2 regions of the Nonomuraea antimicrobica genome follow, and region 2 is predicted to be linked to the other one. Evidence: riboswitches for the same ligand, from Rfam matches in the RefSeq annotation. Region 2 holds a riboswitch; the other holds the start of a gene.
The links. A riboswitch is a leader RNA that binds a small molecule or an ion and turns the genes downstream of it on or off. The one in region 2 is predicted to bind cyclic di-AMP.
Positions count from the first base shown of each region.

Region 1: linked by a shared signal. The riboswitch ahead of ABD844_RS36915 (C40 family peptidase) and the one ahead of ABD844_RS14795 (C40 family peptidase) in region 2 are both predicted to bind cyclic di-AMP.

Region 1 covers NZ_BAAAZP010000149.1:57,787-62,984, forward strand. Annotated here, with positions in the region: gene lysX (bifunctional lysylphosphatidylglycerol synthetase/lysine--tRNA ligase LysX) at 1-746, shown strand, start outside; gene ABD844_RS36905 (cytochrome P450) at 730-1,992, opposite strand; gene ABD844_RS36910 (LuxR C-terminal-related transcriptional regulator) at 2,138-2,350, shown strand; gene ABD844_RS36915 (C40 family peptidase) at 2,378-3,334, opposite strand; cyclic di-AMP (ydaO/yuaA leader) riboswitch at 3,427-3,578, opposite strand; gene ABD844_RS36920 (amino-acid N-acetyltransferase) at 3,856-4,425, shown strand; gene ABD844_RS36925 (RDD family protein) at 4,511-5,198, shown strand, end outside.
Region 2 covers NZ_BAAAZP010000051.1:33,501-38,698, forward strand. Annotated here, with positions in the region: gene ABD844_RS14790 (gluzincin family metallopeptidase) at 1-579, opposite strand, end outside; gene ABD844_RS14795 (C40 family peptidase) at 840-1,373, opposite strand; cyclic di-AMP (ydaO/yuaA leader) riboswitch at 1,435-1,600, opposite strand; gene ABD844_RS14800 (C40 family peptidase) at 2,192-3,145, opposite strand; gene ABD844_RS14805 (NYN domain-containing protein) at 3,252-4,574, opposite strand; gene ABD844_RS14810 (phosphotransferase family protein) at 4,719-5,198, shown strand, end outside.

The DNA of each region.
Region 1 (5,198 bases), on a different contig from region 2:
AGATCAACCGCAACTTCCGCAACGAGGGCGCCGACTCCACGCACAACCCCGAGTTCACGATGATCGAGGCGTACGGCACCTACCTCGACTACAACGACATGGCCGACCTGACCCAGCGCATGTACCAGAATGCCGTCGTGGCCGCGCTGGACACCACGGTGGTCGTGCACGAGGGCACCGAGATCGACCTGGGCCTCGCCGAGTGGCCGCGCATCACGCTCTACGACGCGGTGTCGCGGGCGGTGGGCGAAGAGATCACCACCGCCACCACCCTGGAAGAGCTGCGCAAGCTGGCCGACCGGCGCGAGATCCACTGGGATCCGAAGTGGGGCGCGGGCAAGCTGGTGCAGGAGCTGTTCGAGGTGCTGGTGGAGCACACGCTCGTGCAGCCCACGTTCGTCATGGACTATCCGCTGGAGACCTCGCCGCTGGCCCGCAACCACCGCGACGACCCGCTGCTGACCGAGAAGTGGGACCTGATCGGGTTCGGCACCGAGCTGGGCACCGCCTACTCCGAGCTGAACGACCCGATCGAGCAGCGGCGGCGGCTGGTCGAGCAGTCCCTGCTGGCCGCCGGCGGCGACGTGGAGGCCATGCAGCTCGACGAGGACTTCCTACAGGCGCTGGAATACGCCATGCCGCCCACCGGCGGCATGGGCGCCGGCATCGACCGGATGATCATGGCCTTCACCGGCAAGAACATCCGCGAGACGATCCTGTTCCCGCTGGTCAAGCCGACACAGTGACACGGGCGCCGGTCCGCCGCAGCCTGACGGGCAGGCGGGCCGGCCCGCGCAGCACCACGTTCGCCTTGTACGGCGGCGCGGCGACGGCCAGCTCCAGCCCGGGCGCCGCCGAGGCCAGCGCCGACAGCGCGATCTCGCCCTCCATCCTGGCCAGCGTGGCTCCCAGGCAGAAGTGGATGCCGAGCCCGAAGGCGACGTGCCGGCCGGGCTCCCGGGTCACGTCGAAGCGTTCGGGGTCGGGGAAGACCGCCGGGTCGCGATTGGCCGCGCCGATCACGGCGAGCACGGGTGCGCCCTTGGGCACCGCCACGCCGCCCAGCTCCGCGTCCTCCAGCGCCACCCGCGACGTGAGCTGAACGGGCGGGTCGTACCTCAGCACCTCCTCCACGACCTGCTTGGGCCGCTGCGCGGCGTGCCCCAGCAGGCCGTGCCGCACCAGGTGGAACACCCCGTTGCCGATGAGGTTGACGGTCGTCTCGTGCCCGGCCACGAGCAGCAGCACGCAGGTGGCCAGCAGTTCGGGCTCGGTCAGCTCGCGCACCTGGGTCAGGGCGCTCAGCAGGTCGTCCCCGGGGCGGCGGCGCCTGAGCGCGGCGAGTTCGCGGAAGTAGTCGCGAAACTCCCTTCCGGCCCGCCCGGTTTCCGATACGAGGTCGTCTGTAAGCATCGGGTCAAGACCGCGGGCCAGGATTTCGCTCCAGCCACGGAAGCGCTCCGAGTCCTCCTGAGGCACTCCGAGCATCTCGCTGATCACCGTGACCGGCAGCGGGTACGCCAGCCCCTCCACGAGGTCGGCCTCCTCCGGCAGCGCGTCGATCAGCTCGGCCGTGACCGCCTCGACGCGCGGGCGCAGCCGTTCGATCATGCGCGGGGTGAAGGCCCTGCTCACCAGCGCGCGCAGCCTGGTGTGGTCGGGCGGGTCCATCCACAGGAACGACTCAACGGGCTGACCTGGGTCTCTGTTGGGCCCGCCGCCTGGGCCGCGGCCGAAGCGCGGGTCGCGCAGCAGCGTCGAGCACAGCTCGTGGGTGGTGGCGACGAGCAGGCCGCCGGGCGTACGGAAGAGGGCGCCGCGCGCGCTCATCTCGCGGTAACGCGCATATGGATCGCGCAGAAACTCCCGATCGAACGGATCGAAACCCAGAACGTCGGCCGGGCTCGTCGACGGCTGATCCGGAACGGCGGAAGGCTCGACGGGGTCGCTCATCGTGGACCGATCGATGCCGACATATCGCGAGTACGTCACACATTTCGGATCATGTCAATAGCGCTCGTCAAGAGTGGCGATTGTCATGCTTGACGACCTTTCCGCGATGCGTTTACCGTCTGCGAGGAGCGACTTGGGCCCGGTCGAGAGGCCCAAGTTCTGCTGTTGGGGGGGAGGGCTCCCGATGGATGTGCTCACTGAAGGCGTTGAGCTGAGCCATGCGGATCTGGCGTTGCTGGCGGAGCTGGCCAAGGGGGTCACGGTAGACCGGGTGGGCAGACGACTGGATATCAGCGGTCGTACGGTACGCCGGAGGCTGCGGGGCATCTGCGACCGCATCGGCGTGGCCACGGCGATCGAGGCCGTGGCCTGGGCGGCCCGCCGCCAGTTGATCTAGCGACGGGAGATCCGGCCGATGCCGGGCTCAGTTGGCGATGCGTACCGCGCCGGCCCACGGGCGCCCCTCGATCGAGGCGATCCGTACGACGTCGCCGGTCTGCGGCGCGTGCACCATCATGCCGCCGCCGAGGTAGATGCCCACGTGGTGCAGGTCGTTGTAGAAGAACACCAGGTCGCCCGGCCGCAGCTCGGAGCGGTCGATGTGCTTGCCCGCGGTCCACTGGCTGCCGGTGTAGTGCGGCAGCGAGATGCCCACCTTCTGGTAGGCGGCCATGACGAGGCCGGAGCAGTCGTAGGAGCTGGGCCCTTCGGCGCCCCAGACGTACGGCTTGAGCTGCTGCGTGAGCGCCCAGCGGGCGGCCTGCGCGGCCTTGCCGCTGCCCGCGATCGGCAGGTTGACGCGCTGGGCCCGCGTGCCGGACCGGCCCGCCTCGCCCAGGGCCCGCTTGAACAGGTTGCTCTCGACCTTGGTGACGAGTTTGGTGATCTTGTCGCGCTTGGAGTCGAGGTCGCTGACGAGCTTCTCGACCTCCTCGATGCGCGTCTTGGCGCCGGCCTGGGCGCGCTCGGCGGCCTCCCTGGCCTTGGCCACCTGGTTGACCTGCTCGCCCTGCTGCTGCTCCAGCACGTACGTGGTGGCGGCGCTGTCGAGGAAGGTGTCGGGGTCGGCGGAGGTGGTGAACGCCAGCGCCCTGCTCAGCCCGCCGGTGATGTAGGCGTTCTCGGCGAGCAGGGCGGCCTTGGCGCGCTTGGCCTCGAAATCGGCCTGACTGGTCGCCAGCGTCTTCTGTGCGGCGTCGGCGGTCTTCTCGGCGGCCTTGAGCTTCTCCCGCTGGCCGTTGTAGTCCTCGGACAGCGTCTCGATCTCCGTGTGCATCTGCTCGACCTGCTTGGCCAGGTCCTGCAGCGAGGGCTTGGGGTCGGCGGACGCCGAGCCGACGGGGACGGCGATCAGGAACGCGGCGACTGTGACACTTACCACACCGAAGAGGCGTGGTCGCCGCGCCTGTTCACGAGGGCGGGCGTGCTTGCCCGCCGGCTTCCCCCCGCGGTTGAGCGTGCGCTTCACCAACCAGCTCCTCTCGTCGACGCCTACCGGGTTAGCTGGCGGGTTCGGGCCGGAGCAGCCCTACCGAACGGGTCGGATTCACCCCAGTTGGTGGCGCTGGGAGGACGCCACCGGCGGGTCCCCGGCTCCCCTTGCGAGGATTGGGCGGGTTCGCCGCATGCGACACGCGGCGAACATCGTCGCTGGACACTAATGCACTCCAGGTTCGGGCTCAACCACAACTGCCGAGTCTGTAGAGGTTTCGCAACTGAAGGGTCACAAGGTGATCTCGTGCCCAACCGTGCAGAACTGACTTTATGTCCTCTTTGCCGTTGGTTCCGCCAGAACGAGGGGGCACGCGGGTTTCGTGCACGCATGGCCACACGATGTAACAAGATAGGCCGAGACATGGGAGTTAGGGCCGAGCCGTAATGACATCTGTACCCTGGAGAGCCATGGAGCAGGTGGCGGAACTGACGATGCCGGAGACCGCGGTGGTGGTCAGGCGTGCCCGCACGCCCGACGTGCGCTCGGTCAGACGTCTCGTCGACACCTACGCGGGCGCTGGTCCGCGGCTCCTGGAGAAGGCCACGGTGACCCTGTACGAAGACGTACAGGAGTTCTGGGTGGCAGAGCGGGGCGGGCAGGTTGTCGGCTGCGGTGCGCTCCACGTGCTTTGGGAAGACCTCGCCGAGGTCCGCACCGTCGCCGTGGATCCTGAGTGCCGGGGCAAGGGCGTCGGCCATCGGATCGTCTCGGCGCTCATACAGCAGGCGACGGATCTGGGTCTGCGACGTGTATTCTGTCTGACTTTTGAGGTCGACTTCTTCGCGAGGCACGGCTTTCGCCCTATACAGGGCACGCCGGTCTCCCCCGAGGTGTACGCCGAACTCCTGGCCTCGTACGACGAGGGCGTGGCGGAGTTCCTCGACCTGGAACACGTGAAACCGAACACCCTGGGTAACACCCGCATGCTGCTCCATCTGACATCGGGTGACGCGGACCCTGACCTGATGGAAAGGTGATTGTTGATACCTATGTCGATACGTTGGGCAGCACAGGCATGTGTCCTGACACGTGCCACATGCGCACTCGAAGCGAGGTGACACGGTGAGCACCGGACAGCCGCCGTATCCACAGGACCCATCCGGCGAAAATTCTGCACCCGGCACCCCGTACGGGCAGCAGAACGCGGGCCGCCACCCCGGCGAACCCGACCCGGACGCGACTGTGATCGGCTACCGGGCGGACGACGCCTATGGGCAGCAGCCCCAGTACGGACAGCAGCAACAGCAGCAACAGCAGTACGGCTACGGCCAGCAGCAGCCCCAATACGGTCAGCAGCAGCAGTACGGCCAGCAGCAGCCCTCGCAGCCCGGCTACGGGCAGCAGGGTTACGACCAGCAGCAGGGCTACGGCCAGCAGGGCTACGGTCAGCAGCAACAGCAGCAGTACGGCTACGGCCAGCAGCCCCAGTCGGGCCAGCAGCCGCAGTACGGCCAGCAGGGTTATGGTCAGCAGGGCTACGGTCAGCAGCAGCAGTCGCAACCCGACTACGGCCAGCAGTACGCCCAGCAGCCCCAGTCCCAGCCCGACTACGGCCAGCAGCAGGGCTACGGCCAGCAGCCCCAATCGGGCCAGCAGTACGGGCAGCAGCCACAGTCCCAGCCCGACTACGGGCAGCAGGGCTACGGTCAGCAGGCGCAGTCGGGCCAGCAGTACGGCCAGCAGGGCTACCCGCAGCAGGGCTACGGCCAGCAGCAGCAGTCGCAGCCCGGCTACGCCCAACCCGGCTACG
Region 2 (5,198 bases):
GGCCCGCGCCTCGACCGCCAGTTCGGCCGCCGCCGTGGCGACGGGCAACCCGGCGTCGCGATAAGCCACGTAGTCCGCGAACCCCTCGTAGAGCCAGACCGGCAGACCCTCGGTCCCGGCCACGACGTGGGTCAGCTCGTGGGTCAGGACGACGTCCTTGCCGGTGGGGTTGAGGGTGGCGAAGAGTTCGGGGACGACGATCACGCGCCCGCGGTCGGCCACGGCGGCCAGGCCGTCGAGCCGGTCCACTCCGGCCAGCGCGGCGGCCTCGCGGGCGGACTCCGGCACTACGACGAGCGGTCGTACCCGCCCGCCCAGGACGGCGGAGACGCGGAGCCCGGCCGTGTCCGCCCTGCGGGCCAGATCGGCGAGCCCGGCCGAGTCGTGCCCAGCGGGCTCGTGCCCGGCGGGCTTGTGCAGGGCCACGACGGAGTGCCTGCCCCGGCTGACGACCGTGCGGCCGGGCCACAGATCGCGTATCTCCGGGGGCAGGACGGGGAGATCGGGGAGCGGCGCCGCGCCCGGGACCAGGAGCAGGAGGACGGCCACCACGGCTCGTCGGCTCACCTGCTCGGACACGGGGCCGATCGTAGCCGCCCGGCACTCGTGCCCGCGCTTGCGCGGATCCACGGCCACCGCTTGGCAGCCGCTGCGTGCGCCTGGGCGGATTCGCGACTGCCGCTTGGCAGCCGCCCGCCGCACCCGCGTGCTGCTTGGGCGGACTCGCGGCCGCCGCTTGGCAGCCGCCGCACCCGCGTGCCGCTTGGGCGGATTCGCGGCCGCCCGCGGGGACAGGCGAGAGCCCCGCCCGGATCGGGGGGAATCCGGGCGGGGCTTCTTCACATGCCGGGACGGACCGCGCCGACGAAAGACGACTTACGCCATCCGTCCAGCTTGTCGATGCGTACCCGTTCACCTGTCCGTGGTGAATGGATCATCTTGCCCTTGCCGACGTACATGCCCACGTGGCCGAGCCCGCTGAAGAACAGCAGGTCACCTGGCTTGAGGTTGCGCCAGGAGATCTTGTTCCTGATGCGGGCGAACTGGCTGCTCGCCACGCGCGGGAGCTTGACACCGGCCTTCTTCCAGGCGAACAGGACGAGGCCGGAGCAGTCAAACGAACCAGGCCCTGTGCCCCCGTACCGATACGGGTCACCGATCTGGTCCTTGGCCGCGGCGACGGCCTTGCGGGCCTTCGCCTGCTGCCGGGCGACCTTGGCGGCCCGTTGCCGGGCAGCCGTGGCCGTCTTCGAGGCGCCGGCGGTGGTCGCCGCCGGCGCCGCCGTTCCGGCCGAGTCGCTCGTCGTCGTCGCCTGAGCCGTGGGGGCATGGAGGACCAGACCTCCGGCCGTCACGGTCATCGTGAGTGCCACGCCGCTCAGGGCGAAGCGGGACAGGCGGGGGTTCTGCAGGGAGCTAGACAGGATTTCTCCTCGCGTCTTCCACGAACGCCTACCGGGTTAGCTGACGGATTCGGGCCTGGAAGTAGCCCTACGGCGCGATTCGCGCGCCGACTCACCCCTGATCCCTCGGGAAGAACGGGATCGCTGGGTCCCCGGCTCCGTGCCTCATGACTGCACGGATTCGGCAGGTCGCCGCCCGATGAGGGTGCTGCTCCTCGGGGATATCGGGGGCGACCGGCGGATCTTTGTCTGTCTCACATCGGGAGGAACCGATGCCGGTTCGCGGGGGACATGGCTTGTGCACCGCGACGACGCCAGAAGCTACGCCGAAGGTTCAAGGATCGGCAAAGCGCACGCCGGGCTGTAAAGATCAGACAGAGGGGGATGTCAGAGCTGAAACCCCTGCTGGGACCCCAGGCTTTGTTACCGGAATGTGACCCTGCTCACACTTGGGCGCGTCCAAGATTGTCAGGTCCCAAACATCCCTTTCGTCACATCCGTCACACCGACTCCGGTTCCGCGAGCACCCGCGAACGGTTCACCCATGGGGCCACCATCGCGATACATGTCGCGAAATATCGCCACAACCTACGATCCATAGCCATATTCGAAAGGCCGGGCCACAGCCCCATTCTGTCCAGTTGATCAACATAGCTACTATGATCCATAGTAATGAGAACGCTGTCGGCTCATGGTCGGTGACCGCAGACCGAGCGGGAAACCGGAAATCAGCGCCGCACGATCAAGCGCCGTACGGTCAGGGCTGTGCGATCAGGGTTGCGCCCGGGTCAGGGGCGGATGGCGCCGACCAGGTTGCGGCCGTACGCGGAAAGCTTGACGACCTTGACGACGTCGCCCGTCTGCGGCGCATGGACGATGTCCCCGTTGCCGGCGTAGATGCTGACGTGCCCCAGCCCCTCGCTGAAGATGAGATCCCCTGGCTGCAGGTCGTCGAGGTCCACCTTGCGGTTCGCCCCCCACGCCCACTGCTGCCACGTCGTACGCGGCAACGTCACGCCTGCCGCCGCCCAGGACGCCTGCGTCAGCCCGGAGCAGTCGTACCCCCTGGGCCCTGTGCCGCCGTAGATGTACGGCTTGCCCACCTGCGCGTACGCGAACCGCAGCACCGCGGCCCCGTTCCCCGAGGCGGGCCCCGTGTACTTGATGCCGACGCTGTCCGGGTTGCCGGGGTTGTACGCCCCCAGCTTCTTCAGCAGCTTCTTCTGCTGGGTGATCAGCTTCTGCACCTCGGAGCGTTCCTTCTGGACCGAGTCCCGCTCCTTGTCGGCGTCCTTCAGTGCCGCCTCGGCCTTGTCCCGCTCGCCCTTGAGCCCGCGGTTCTCCCGGTCGAACACGGCCAGCTTCTGGGCCCGTTCCTGCGCGAGCTGCCCGGCCACCGCCAGCCCCGCCAGCGTCCCCGCGGGGTTTTCCGAGCCGACGATGCCGGGCCAGGAGGTGACGTCCTCGCCGAGCTGGTAGCTGTCGACGGCCATGCCGACCACCTGCGCACGCAGGTCCTCGACGGTCGCCAGCTTGCGCTTGTAGCCGTCGTTCAGCTTGGTGTAGGTGGTCTTGGCCTTCTTGTAGCGCTCGTTCGCGGTGTTGTACCGGTCGACGACCTTGTCGGCCTGGTCGTTGAGCTTGTCGAGCTTGGCCTTGGCCTGGGCGAGCGTGGGCTCGGGATCAGCGACGGCCGCTCCGAGAGGGGTCAGCACCAGTCCGAACGCGAGACCCGCGGCCACCGGTACCCCGCCAAACCTCACAGTGTCGCCTCCCAGGGATTCCACCTGGGGCGAAATAGTACAGAAGCGACGAGTGAGGTATCGCCCAAACCCGGCAATTCATAACTTATGCGCGGCTCAGCCGACGCAGCAGCAAGCCAGACGGAACGGGTCTGGCACCCATCCGCCTGACCGACTCGGCCACCTCCCGGTCGGACGACACCACGGCGATGGCCCGGCCTGGCGGCTCGGCGCGTACGAGCTGGCGGATGACGTCGTCGGCGATCTCCCCCGGCGCGCTGAACAGCACCCGCACCCCGCGCGGCGCCACCACCTGCACGGGGGCGTTCAGCTCTGCGCCGTCGAACACCACGGTCACCTCGACCCGGGTCTGCGCCACCAGCCCGCCGAGCGCGTTCATGAGCCGGGTGCGCTGGTCGGCGAGGGTGAGCGTGCCGTAGCCGGTCTTGGTGACGTTGTAACCGTCTATGATCAGATGCACCTGCGGCAGCGCGAGGAGCTGGTCGAGGAGCTGGGGGTCGTCGTCGGCCAGGGCCCGCGCGGGCACCCCGCGCACGCCGGGGCGCTCGCCGGTGACCGCCGCGACCGAGTCGGCGGGCCGGCTGATCGTGGTGGGCAGGGCCAGCTCGCGGCGCAGCCCGGCCGAGGCGTCCTGCAGCGCGTCGAGCAGCACGCGGATGCGCGCGTCCTCGATGCTCCGGCCCTCGCGGGCGGCCCGGCGCGAGGCTTCGAGCTGCTTCTCCACGTCGGCCAGCCGCTCGCGCAACCGCCGCAGCTCGGACTCCGCGCCGCTGCCCGCGGCGGTGGCGGCCGACCTGGCCTCCTCCGCCGCGTGCTCCATCTCCTCGGCCCGCCGCACCGCCGACTTGGCCCGCTCGCGGGCGTCGTGCAACTTGCGGCGCAGATCGGAGTTTTCCGCGCGGGCCGCCCTGATCTGCTCGCGCAGCCGGTCGGTCTCCTCCTTGGCCGCGCTCTTCTGCGCGGTGAGCTGCTCGCGCAGCCGCGCCACGGCCTCCTCGCGCTCGGAGCTCTCGGCCGCCACGGCCGTCTGCTCCAGATCGGTACGGGCCGCCTCGATCATCTCCGCCCAGCCCGGCGGCCTGGTGAGGTAGGCCGCCGCGGCCACGAGCACCGGGTCGGCGGCCGGAGGGACGTTGCCCTCGGCCAGCGAGGCGACCAGCTCGGGCCAGCCGGCCGCCACGGACTCGGCGACCAGCTCGCGGAACTTCTTGTCGTTCTCCAGTTGCGCCGCGATGGGGGCCCCGCCCAGTTTGGCCCGTTTGCGGGGGTCGAACTTGGCGATGCCCCGCAGCGGCGGCGGTACGGACGCAGCGGGCACCGCGCCGAGAACCTGAGACGCCAGGTCGACGACGTTGAGCCGCACCTGCTCGGGAAGCGGGCGAGCCAGGCCCTCACCCGCTGAACTCATCCCACTTGTCCCTTCGCGACATGCCCTTTCAGACAAGGGTACGGCTGTTGCGTACCTGACCGTAACGGCCACCCGTATATGGACAAGCGCTTGCTAGGCGGTATACGACTGTCAAAGGGCTCATGTCCACCCGGGAGGCCGGTCATGACCGAGCAACTGCGCACCTCCACCCGTGACCTCGCGGAACTGCGGGAACGCGCCACCGCCTGGCTACGCTCCCAGGTAGGCCCGAGCGCCGCGGTGTCGGAGATGTCCAGGCCGTCGAAGAACGGACTCTCGAGCGAGACCCTGTTCTTCACCGCCACCTGGGACGGACACGGTACGCGCTGCGTAGCCAGGCTCGCACCTGCGCCCGGGGCGGTTCCGGTCTTCCCGACGTACGACCTGGGGGCCCAGTTCGAGGTGATGCGCCTGGCCAGGGAAAAAGCTGGGATCCCAGCGCCCCGCGCCCTCTGGTACGAGCCCGACCCCGAGCCGCTCGGCACGCCGTTCCTCGTCATGGAGCGCGCCGAGGGGGACGTCCCCGCGGACGTGATGCCGTACACGTTCGGGGGCTGGCTGCACGACGCGTCCCCCGCCGACCGGCGCAGGCTGCAGGACGCGAGCGTACGGGTCCTGGCCGCG